DNA from 3 places in the Streptomyces sp. NPDC003247 genome. Region 1 is predicted to be linked to each of the others. Evidence: riboswitches for the same ligand, from Rfam matches in the RefSeq annotation. Region 1 holds a riboswitch; each other region holds the start of a gene.
The links. A riboswitch is a leader RNA that binds a small molecule or an ion and turns the genes downstream of it on or off. The one in region 1 is predicted to bind S-adenosylmethionine.
Positions count from the first base shown of each region.

Region 2: another riboswitch for S-adenosylmethionine. It lies ahead of ACFYWQ_RS36825 (putative leader peptide); the one in region 1 lies ahead of ACFYWQ_RS01005 (aminotransferase class V-fold PLP-dependent enzyme).
Region 3: another riboswitch for S-adenosylmethionine. It lies ahead of ACFYWQ_RS35645 (ABC transporter substrate-binding protein); the one in region 1 lies ahead of ACFYWQ_RS01005 (aminotransferase class V-fold PLP-dependent enzyme).

Region 1 covers NZ_JBIAPF010000001.1:232,637-235,792, reverse strand. The annotation lists gene trpD (anthranilate phosphoribosyltransferase) at 96-1,160, shown strand; SAM riboswitch class IV at 1,234-1,350, shown strand; gene ACFYWQ_RS01005 (aminotransferase class V-fold PLP-dependent enzyme) at 1,516-2,877, shown strand; gene ACFYWQ_RS01000 (Lrp/AsnC family transcriptional regulator) at 3,009-3,156, opposite strand, start outside.
Region 2 covers NZ_JBIAPF010000015.1:104,266-107,421, forward strand. The annotation lists gene ACFYWQ_RS36820 (ABC transporter substrate-binding protein) at 1-1,246, opposite strand, end outside; gene ACFYWQ_RS36825 (putative leader peptide) at 1,453-1,584, opposite strand; SAM riboswitch class IV at 1,604-1,717, opposite strand; gene ACFYWQ_RS36830 (MFS transporter) at 2,132-3,156, shown strand, end outside.
Region 3 covers NZ_JBIAPF010000014.1:33,542-36,697, reverse strand. The annotation lists gene ACFYWQ_RS35650 (DUF427 domain-containing protein) at 1-619, shown strand, start outside; SAM riboswitch class IV at 837-947, shown strand; gene ACFYWQ_RS35645 (ABC transporter substrate-binding protein) at 1,174-2,808, shown strand; gene ACFYWQ_RS35640 (ABC transporter permease) at 2,805-3,156, shown strand, end outside.

The DNA of each region.
Region 1 (3,156 bases):
GGCTCTTCGCCGTTCCCCGTGGCTGGATAGGGTGGACCCGTTGAGACGCGTGTCCCGTCGGAGAGCGGGACCACCATGACACCCAGGAGCGGCTTATGAGCGCTGTGACCCCCGCTGGAGGCGACACCGCGGCGGGCCGTTCCTGGCCCGTCCTGCTGAACGGTCTGCTGGACGGCCGGGACCTCTCCTCGGAGGAGACCGCCTGGGCCATGGACCTGATCATGCGCGGTGAGGCGACCGACGCCCAGATCGCCGCCTTCGTGGTGGCGCTGCGGGCCAAGGGCGAGACGGTGGCGGAGATCAACGGTCTCGTACGCACGATGTACGAGCACGCCAACCTGATCGAGGTGCCCGGCCCCACCGTCGACATCGTCGGCACCGGCGGCGACGGCGCGAAGACGGTGAACATCTCCACCATGGCGTCGATCGTCGTCGCCGGCACCGGCGCGAAGGTCGTCAAGCACGGCAACCGGGCCGCGTCCTCCGCGTCCGGGGCGTCGGACGTCCTGGAGCAGCTGGGCGTCAATCTGGACCTGACGCCGCAGCGGGTGGCCGAGGTGGCCGAGGAAGCCGGGATCACCTTCTGCTTCGCGGTCAAGTTCCACCCGGCGCTGCGCCACGCGGGCGCCGCCCGCAAGCAGCTGGGCGTCCGTACGGTGTTCAACGCCCTCGGCCCGCTCACCAACCCCGCCCGGGTGCGTGCCCAGGCGGTCGGGGTCGCCGACCCGCGCATGGCGCCGATCGTCGCCGGCGTCTTCGCCGAGCGCGGCCACTCGTCGCTGGTGTTCCGGGGCGACGACGGCTTCGACGAGCTGACCACCACGTCCACCTCCCGGGTGTGGATCGTCCGCGACGGCAAGGTGACCGAGGAGACCTTCGACCCGCGGCACGTCGGCATCGAGCTGGTGTCCGTGGAGGCGCTGCGGGGCGCCGACCCCTCGTACAACGCGCAGGTCGCGCGCCGGCTGCTGGAGGGCGAGCGGGGGCCGGTGCGGGACGCCGTCCTGCTGAACGCCGCGGCGGCGCTGATGGCGCTGGAGCCGACGGACGCACCGCTGGCCGAGCAGATCCGCGCCGGCATGGAGAAGGCGGCGCGGTCCGTCGACTCCGGTGCGGCCGCGCGGGTGCTGGAGCGCTGGGTGGCGGCCAGCAACGCCTGACGGCCGAGGAAGCGGTCCCGCGATCCGGACAGGAGTTGCGGGACCGCGATCATTTACCGTACTTTCCTCCTCAGGTCATGAGTGACAGTCATGAGGCCCCGGCCGACTGTCCGGCAACCCTCCGTCCGTGGCGGGGTGCCCCGGGTGAAGACCAGGTCGTGGGCAGCAAGGCCCACGGCAAGCGCGGACCCCTCGCGTCACCAGGGGTCCTGGTCGTCGAGGAGTCTTCCGTGAGCAAGCGAATGCGATAGGGCCGCAGAGCCCCGCCTCCGCACACCCCTTTTTCCTCTTCCCTCCGTGCCGTCGACGCGCTGTCCGGCACGGCGGTTCCACGCGTCCTCACGGGAGTTCCGCCATGTCTGTCTCCACCGCTGCCTCCGCCCAGTCCGTTTGTGCCCCGCTGCCCGTTCTGGGCCGGGATGTCACCGTGCCGCTCGTCACCGGCGGGGAGGTCACCTACGCCGCGCTCGACTACGCGGCCAGCGCCCCCGCCCTCCAGCGCGTCTGGGACGACGTGGCGGCCTACGCCCCGTACTACGGCAGCGTCCACCGCGGCGCCGGCTACCTCTCCCAGCTGTCCACGGACCTCTTCGAGAACGCCCGCCGGACGGTCGCGGAGTTCCTCGACTGCCGCGCCGACGACCAGCTGGTCTTCACCCGCTCCACCACGGACTCCCTGAACCTCCTCGCCGCCGCCCTCCCCGCCGACTGCCAGGTCTTCGTCTTCGAGACCGAGCACCACGCCTCGCTGCTGCCCTGGAAGGACGCCCGGGTCACCTACCTCGACGCCCCGCGCACCCCGCGCCAGGCCGTCGAGACCCTGGAGCGCGCGCTCGCCGACCGCGACCCCTACGGCCCGGCCCTGGTCTGCGTGACCGGCGCCTCCAACGTCACCGGCGAGCTGTGGCCGGTGCGCGAGCTGGCCGCCGCCGCCCACGCCCACGGCGCCCGGATCGTCCTGGACGCGGCCCAGCTCGCCCCCCACCACCCGGTGTCCGTGCGCGACCTCGACGTCGACTGGATCGCCTTCTCCGGGCACAAGCTGTACGCCCCGTTCGGCTCCGGCGTCCTGGCCGGCCGCGCCGACTGGCTGCGCGCGGCCGAGCCGTACCTGGCCGGCGGCGGCGCCAGCCGCAAGGTCACCCGGCGCGAGGACGGGGGAGTGGACGTGGAGTGGCACGACAGCGCCGCCCGGCACGAGGCGGGCTCGCCGAACGTCATCGGCGCCTACTCCATCGCCTCCGCCTGCAAGGCCCTGACGGAGGCGGGCTTCGACACGCTGGTCGCCCGGGAGCGGTACCTCATCGAGAAGGTGCGGGCGGGGCTGGCCGAGGTGCCCGAGGTGCGCGTGCTGTCCCTCTTCGGCGACGACGCCCCCCGCGTCGGCGTGATCTCCTTCGTCGTCGAGGGCTGGAACAGCTCCCACTTCGCCGCCGCCCTCTCCGCCGAGTACGGCATCGGCGTCCGCGACGGCCTCTTCTGCGCCCACCCCCTCGTCCGCACCCTCCTCGGCAGCGACCCGCGCAGCCAGGGCGAGTGCGGCGCCCCCGAGGCCGCGCCGGGCGAGAAGTCCCTCAACGCGATCCGGGTGAGCTTCGGCGCGGGCACGCCGGACGAGCACGTGGAGCGTTTCGTGACCGCGGTGAAGGAACTGGTCGGGAGCGGCGCCAAGTGGCAGTACCGCACGGAGGACGGCCGCTGCGTCCCGGCGGTGTGATGCAGCCGACGTCAGGGGCAGCGCCCTGAGGGGCGCGGGGCCGTGTCGACATGCGGCTCCGCCGCGTGGGCGCGACCAGCCACAGCCGACCGGCAGCCGCACACACGCTCCGCGCCCCAGGCGCTCCCGCGCTAAGAGTCCAGCCCGATGGCGAACGCAGCCTCGAGATCATGCTGCGAGTACGTACGGAAGGCGACATGCGTGTCCGTCGCCTCGACGCCGGGGATCTTGCTGATCCGCCCGGGGATCACCTCGGCGAGCTCCTCGTGCTGCCGCACC
Region 2 (3,156 bases), on a different contig from region 1:
CGCCGACGGCCTTCAGCTGCTGCTGGACCAGCTCCAGTGCCGGCTGGTTGGTGGTCGCGTTGGGGAACCAGGTGATGGTCAGGCTCAGCTTCTTGCCGTCCTTGGTGCGGACACCGTCGCCGCCCGCCTTCCAACCGGCCGCGTCCAGCAGGGACTTCGCCTTGGCCGCGTCGAACGCGAGGTCCGAGGAGAGGTCGGTGTAGTCGGGTGTGGTGTGGGCCAGGACACTGGTCGCCGGCTCGGTGCCGGTCGGGAACACGGTGTCGGCGATCTGCTCGCGGTCGACGGCGGCCAGGATCGCCTGGCGCACCTTGGTGTCCTTCAGCACGGGCAGCGCGTTGTTGAGCCCCAGCCCGAACACCACACCGGGGTTGGCCCGGCGCTGGAGGGTGACCTGACCGCCCTTGAGCGCCGCCTCGTTGGCCTTGCCGACGCCGCTGATCGCGTCCACCTGCCCGGACTGGAGACTGCCGGCCCGGACACCCGCCTCGGGCACGACCTTGAACACCAGCTTGTCCAGGTAGGCCTCGCCCTTCTTGGACCACAGCGAGGAGCCCCAGTCGTACCCGGTGCGCTTGGCCAGGGTGATCGACTGGTTCTGCACGTACTGCTTCAGCACGAACGGTCCGGACCCGATCACGCCGTCGCTGCACTTCTGCTGCGGGCTCTTCTTCGCGCTCGCCGACGACTCGATGCCCAGCGAGTGGGTCGACGTCGCCTGGAGGAACTGCGCGTTGGGCTCCTTGAAGGTCACCCTGACGGTGAGCGGGTCCACCACGGTGGTGCTCTTGACGCCGCTCAGATAGCCCTGGGCGAGGGACCCCAGGGCGCCTAGCTTCGGCACCGCGTCGAAATTGTCCTTCACCACCTGCGCGGTCAGCTCGGACCCGTCGCTGAAGGTGACACCCGACCGCAGGTGGAAGGTGAACGTCGTCGCCTCGGAGTCGACGTCCCAGCTCTCGGCCAGCCACGGCACGATCTTGCCGGTCTCGGGGTCCTGGTCGGTCAGGGAGTCCACGGTCTGGCGCACCGAGTAGATGCTCTCGTTGCTGCCGACCTGCTGCGGATCCACGCAGCCGGAGTCGGAACCCACCGCGAAGGTCAAGGTGCCGCCGGACGTCGGCCGACCGCTTCCACTGCCGGAGCCGTCGCCGCCCGACCCGCAGGCGGTCAGCAGGACACTGGTGGTCAGCAGGGCGGCCAGGGGCGCCCATCGGGAGGTTCTGAAATCCGGGAGTGCTGTCACGGAGGGCTTCTCCTACTCGGGTCACCAGGCACGGGGTGCTGTCGGGGGCACGGCCGTGCATGGGCGTGCGGCCCCGGCCGGATCGACACCGGCGGCGGGGGAGCGCTGTACAGACAGGGGTCAGGGGCGACACCGGGAGCGGTGCCGGGAAAGCGCGAAGCAGGCGCGGGCCGGTGACGGACGTCAGCCGGCGGCGGACGAGCTCGTCAGGGCCGACAGAGGCAGCTGGTCGAGCGCTTCAGATCGATGTGGCGTCGGCGCGAGAGCCGGGAGAACGCCGTGGCGTCGGCGAAGGAGACAGCCAGGTCAACGCCGTGTCGCACGCCTGTCCTCCCCATCTCCGGCCCCCGTCCCGGGGCCACGCGCTTGCGGGGATCGTCGGTGATCCCGCCGGGCTTTCACCTGGAGCACCCCACCGCGTGGGAGGGTTGCCGGTCAGCGAGCCAGGGCTTGACGCTGACACTCAATGCCGGTCGCGATGGTACGGAGCGGTCTTGTCGTACGTCAATGCCGGAATCGGGCGCCCGGTTGGAGGAGGCGGGGCCGTCTCAAGTCCCGGGACGCGTGGTGGACGCCCCTCCCGCCATGTGCTTTGATCCGGCGATGGAGACCGCAGGTCAGGCACGCACCGTGCTGTTCGCCCCGTTCTGGGTGGGCCGCCGCGCCGATCAGTTCGACCAGACCTGTCGCTGACCACTCGCGCCCCTCAACTCCTCCAGCCCCTTCCCGGCCCGCGTACCGCCGCGCCCTCGCGCGGACGCGGACCGGCGTCGCAGGCCCCCGCGCGGCGAACAGGCCATGCACCTCCCGCCTTCCTCGGGGCGCTTCCGGTGTGACGCGTCCGTCGCGCGCACCACCATGGCCGACCCATCCGGAAAGAGACGTATGGACGTCAACAGCACCGCCCCGGCAGGGGTGTTCGCCGCGCTGCGGGTCCGTGACTACCGGATCTACTGGAGCACGGGTCTGGTGTCCAACGTCGGCAGCGCCATGCAGGGCGTCGCGCTGGACTGGTTCGTTCTCAGGCTCACGCACAGCGGGACCGCGCTCGGCTGGGTCATGGGCCTTCAGTTCGCCCCGGTCCTGCTGTTCGGCCTGTGGGGCGGGGTGACAGCCGACCGGTACGACCGGCGGACCCTGCTGCTGTGGACCCACACGCTGTACGCGGCGCAGGCCGTGCTGCTGGCGGTGACGGTGCTCTCCGGCCATGCCCCGCTGTGGCTGCTGTACGTCCTGTCCTTCGCCCTGGGCTGCGTGTTCACGGTGGAGAACCCCGCACGTCTGTCGTTCGTCACCGAACTGGTCGGACGGGCCCTGATCCCGAAGGCGGCGGGCCTGAACATCCTGTCCCTGAACGCCGCGCGTCTGATCGGCCCCGCGATCGCCGGTGTACTGATCGGGGCGATCGGTACCGGATGGGTGTTCGCCCTCAACGCCGTCTCCTTCACCGTCGTCCTCGTCGGGCTGCTGTCGATCCGTCCACGGTCGCGGCAGACACGCGCCGCCTCCCGGCCGCCCTGGACGGGAGCGGGGGTGGAGGGGCTGCGGTACGTGGCCGCGCGGCCCGAACTCGTCGGCGTCTTCACGATCTTCGGCCTGGTCGCCACCTTCGCGGTCAACTTCCCGACCACGCTGACCCTGTTCGCCGACCGGGTCTTCGACGTCGGCTCCCGGGGGCTCGGCATCATGAACACGGCCCTGGCCCTCGGCACCGTCGCAGGGACCATCGCCGCCACGCGCGGTGTCTCGCCGCGGGTCCGGACGGTCGTGGTCGGCGCGCTGCTGTTCGGCGGTTTCGAGGCGCTGGCGGCGGTCATGCCGACGTACCCGGCGTTCCTCGCCCTGTTGCTGCCCGCCGGTTTCACGTTGATGACGCTGAACACGGCCGTGAGCGCCTTCGTCCAGTCGGA
Region 3 (3,156 bases), on a different contig from region 1:
GAAGAACCCCCCGACGGGCACGCACACCGGATCGCAGATCTTCTACGACCTCGAAGCCGGCGGCGAGCTGCTGGAGAACGCGGCCTGGACGTTCCCCGCCGCCGACCTGGCCGGGCACATCGCCTTCGAGTGGTTCCGGCGCGTCGGCCGGGGCCTGGACCACTGGTACGAGGAGGAGGAAGAGATCTTCGTCCACCCCCGCGACCCGCACAAGCGGGTGGACGCCATCCCCAGCAGCCGCCACGTCCGGGTCGAGATCGGCGGCACGGTCGTCGCCGACACCCACCGCCCCGTGCTGCTCTTCGAGACCGGCCTGCCGACGCGCTACTACATCCCGCCCGAGGACGTCCGCCTGGACCTGTTCGAACCGACCGACCACAGCACCGGCTGCCCCTACAAGGGGACCGCCACGTACTGGTCGTGGCGGGGCGGGACCGGTGACCCCGGCGTCCCGCCGAACGTCGTCTGGAGCTATCCCGAGCCACTGCCCGCGGTCGGCGCCGTCACCGGGCTCCTCGCGTTCTACAACGAGGCCGTCGACATCACCGTGGACGGCGAACGGCTGGAGCGCCCCGTCACCCCGTTCACCACGGCGCTCGCCGCGCGGCCGCCGGCCTGACGGCACCGGTCGCGGTGATCACGGGCGCCGCCTCCCGGGTACCTGGGGCCACCACGCGGCGAAGGCGGCCGTGACCAACCTCGTGCGGGCCACGGCCGTCGATGGGAGGGGCCTGCCCCCGCCGTCCGGCGCGGAGAACGGCCGCCCTGCCCGCGCACACCGTCCCGGCAAAGCCACTGCTTGACGCCGGGAGAAGCGTCGATCTACGGTGAGCGCGAGCCACGAGTTCCGGTGATCAAGCCCTGGCTGGCCGGACGGCAACCCTCGACGCAGTGGGGTGCCCCCAGGTGACGGCTCGGCGGATGTTCCTGTTCTGCAAGTGCGTTCCCCCGGCCCGAGGGCCGACGACATCCCTGGGAGGACGGCGTGGCAACCGGCCTCGTGCTGTGCTCCCGACGCCATGTCGATCTGCTGCTGGTCTGCAGCTGCCTCTGTCACAGCTGACCTGACCCGTTTTCGCTCCTCACCCTCACCTTTCACACGAGCGTGCGCGCGGCACACCCTGTCCGCCGCGCCCCGTTCGTGTCTCCTTCATGCGGAAGCAGAGACCAGCCATGGCACAGCACAGCACTGTCAGAACGTTCCGGCCCCTGGGCGCCCTCACCCTCGGCACGGCCGTCCTGGTGGCCCTGACCGGCTGCACGAGCACCAAGAGCTCCGCCGGCTCCGACGGCGCGACGATCACCGTCGGTACGACGGACCAGGTCACCAGCCTCGACCCGGCGGGCGCCTGGGACGCGGGCTCCGGCACCATCGAGAGCGAGGTCTACGCCACGCTGCTCAGCGTGAAGAACGGCGCCACGGAGGTCTCCCCGGATCTGGCCACCGGGATCGAGCTGACGGCGCCCAAGGAGTACACGGTGACCCTCGGGGAAGGGCTGAAGTTCGCCAACGGGCACCAACTGACGTCCTCCGACGTCAAGTTCAGCCTCGACCGCATCGTGAAGATAGCCGACGAGAACGGCCCGTCGTCGCTCCTCTACAACCTCGCCTCCGTCGCCGCGCCGACACCCACGACCGTCGTCTTCACCCTCAAGTCCGCCAACGACACCCTGTTCCCGCAGGTGCTGTCCACCGCGGCCGGCTACATCGTCGACGAGGAGGTCTTCCCCGCCGACAAGATCCTCGACGACAAGGCCATCGTCGCCGGGAAGCCCTGGAACGGGCCGTACGGCATCACGAGCTACGACAAGAACTCGCTGGTCTCCTTCACCGCCAACAGCGCCTACGGCGGCCGGCTGGGCACCCCGAAGACGAAGAACGTCCAGCTCAAGTACTACACGGACGCGAGCAACCTGAAGCTCGACGTCCAGCAGGGCACCGTCGACGCCGTCTACCGCACCCTCACCACCGCCGACCTCGACGACCTGTCCGAGAAGAAGAACATCAAGGTCCACACCGGCTCCGGCAACGGCATCCGTTTCATCGTCTTCGACTTCCAGACGCAGCCGTACGGCACCAAGACCGAGAACGCCGACGCGGCCAAGGCCCTGGCCGTCCGGCAGGCCGTCGCCGACTCCGTCGACCGGGCCCAGCTCGCGCAGCAGGTCTACAAGAACAGCTACCAGCCGCTGTACAGCTCGGTGCCGGACGGACTCACCGGTGCCACCGACTCCTTCAAGTCGCTCTACGGCGACAAGAAGGGCGGCCCCGACAAGGCCGCGGCCGCCGCACGGCTGAAGGCGGCGAAGGTGACCACCCCCGTCACCCTCAACCTCCAGTACAACAGCGACCACTACGGCTCGTCCTCGGCGGACGAGTACGCGCTGGTCAAGTCCCAGCTCGAAGCCACCGGACTGTTCAAGGTGAACCTCCAGTCCACCGAGTGGACCCAGTACGGCGAGGACCGCATCAAGCACCTCTACCCGCTCTACCAGCTCGGCTGGTACGCCGACTACCTGGACGCGGACAACTACCTCTCGCCCTTCTACTCGGCCAACACCTGGGTCGCCAACGGCTACTCCGACCCGGCCGTACGCGAGCTGATCCAGAAGGAGGAGACCGAGACGGACCCGGCGAAGCGCACCGACCTGCTCCAGCAGGCCCAGGACAAGGCCGCGGCGTCGGTACCGCTGCTCCCGCTGCTCCAGGGGTCCACCGCGATCGTCACCCGCACCGACATCAGCGGTGTGCCCGACGAGCTGAACAGCGCCTACACGTTCCGCTGGGCAGGACTCGCGAAGAAGTGAGCGCCCTGACGCAGGACACCCCCGGCGCCGTCGCCCCTCCCGCCGACGGCGCCGCCGGGTACGGACTCGCCCGCTACCTGGTGGTCCGCTTCCTCCTCATCATCCCCACCGTGTTCATCCTGGTCAGCCTGGTCTTCTTCCTGATGCGCGCCACCGGCGACCCGATCAGCGCCGCGCTGGGCGACCGGCTCACCCCCGACCAGCTCCAGGCGAAACTGCACCAGGCGGGCTACGACCGGCCGCTGCTCACCCAGTACCTGGACTACCTGACGTCCCTGGCGAGCGGCGACTTCGGCCGCACCGTCACCGACAACGAACCGGTGACCCACGTACTGGGCACCTACGGCG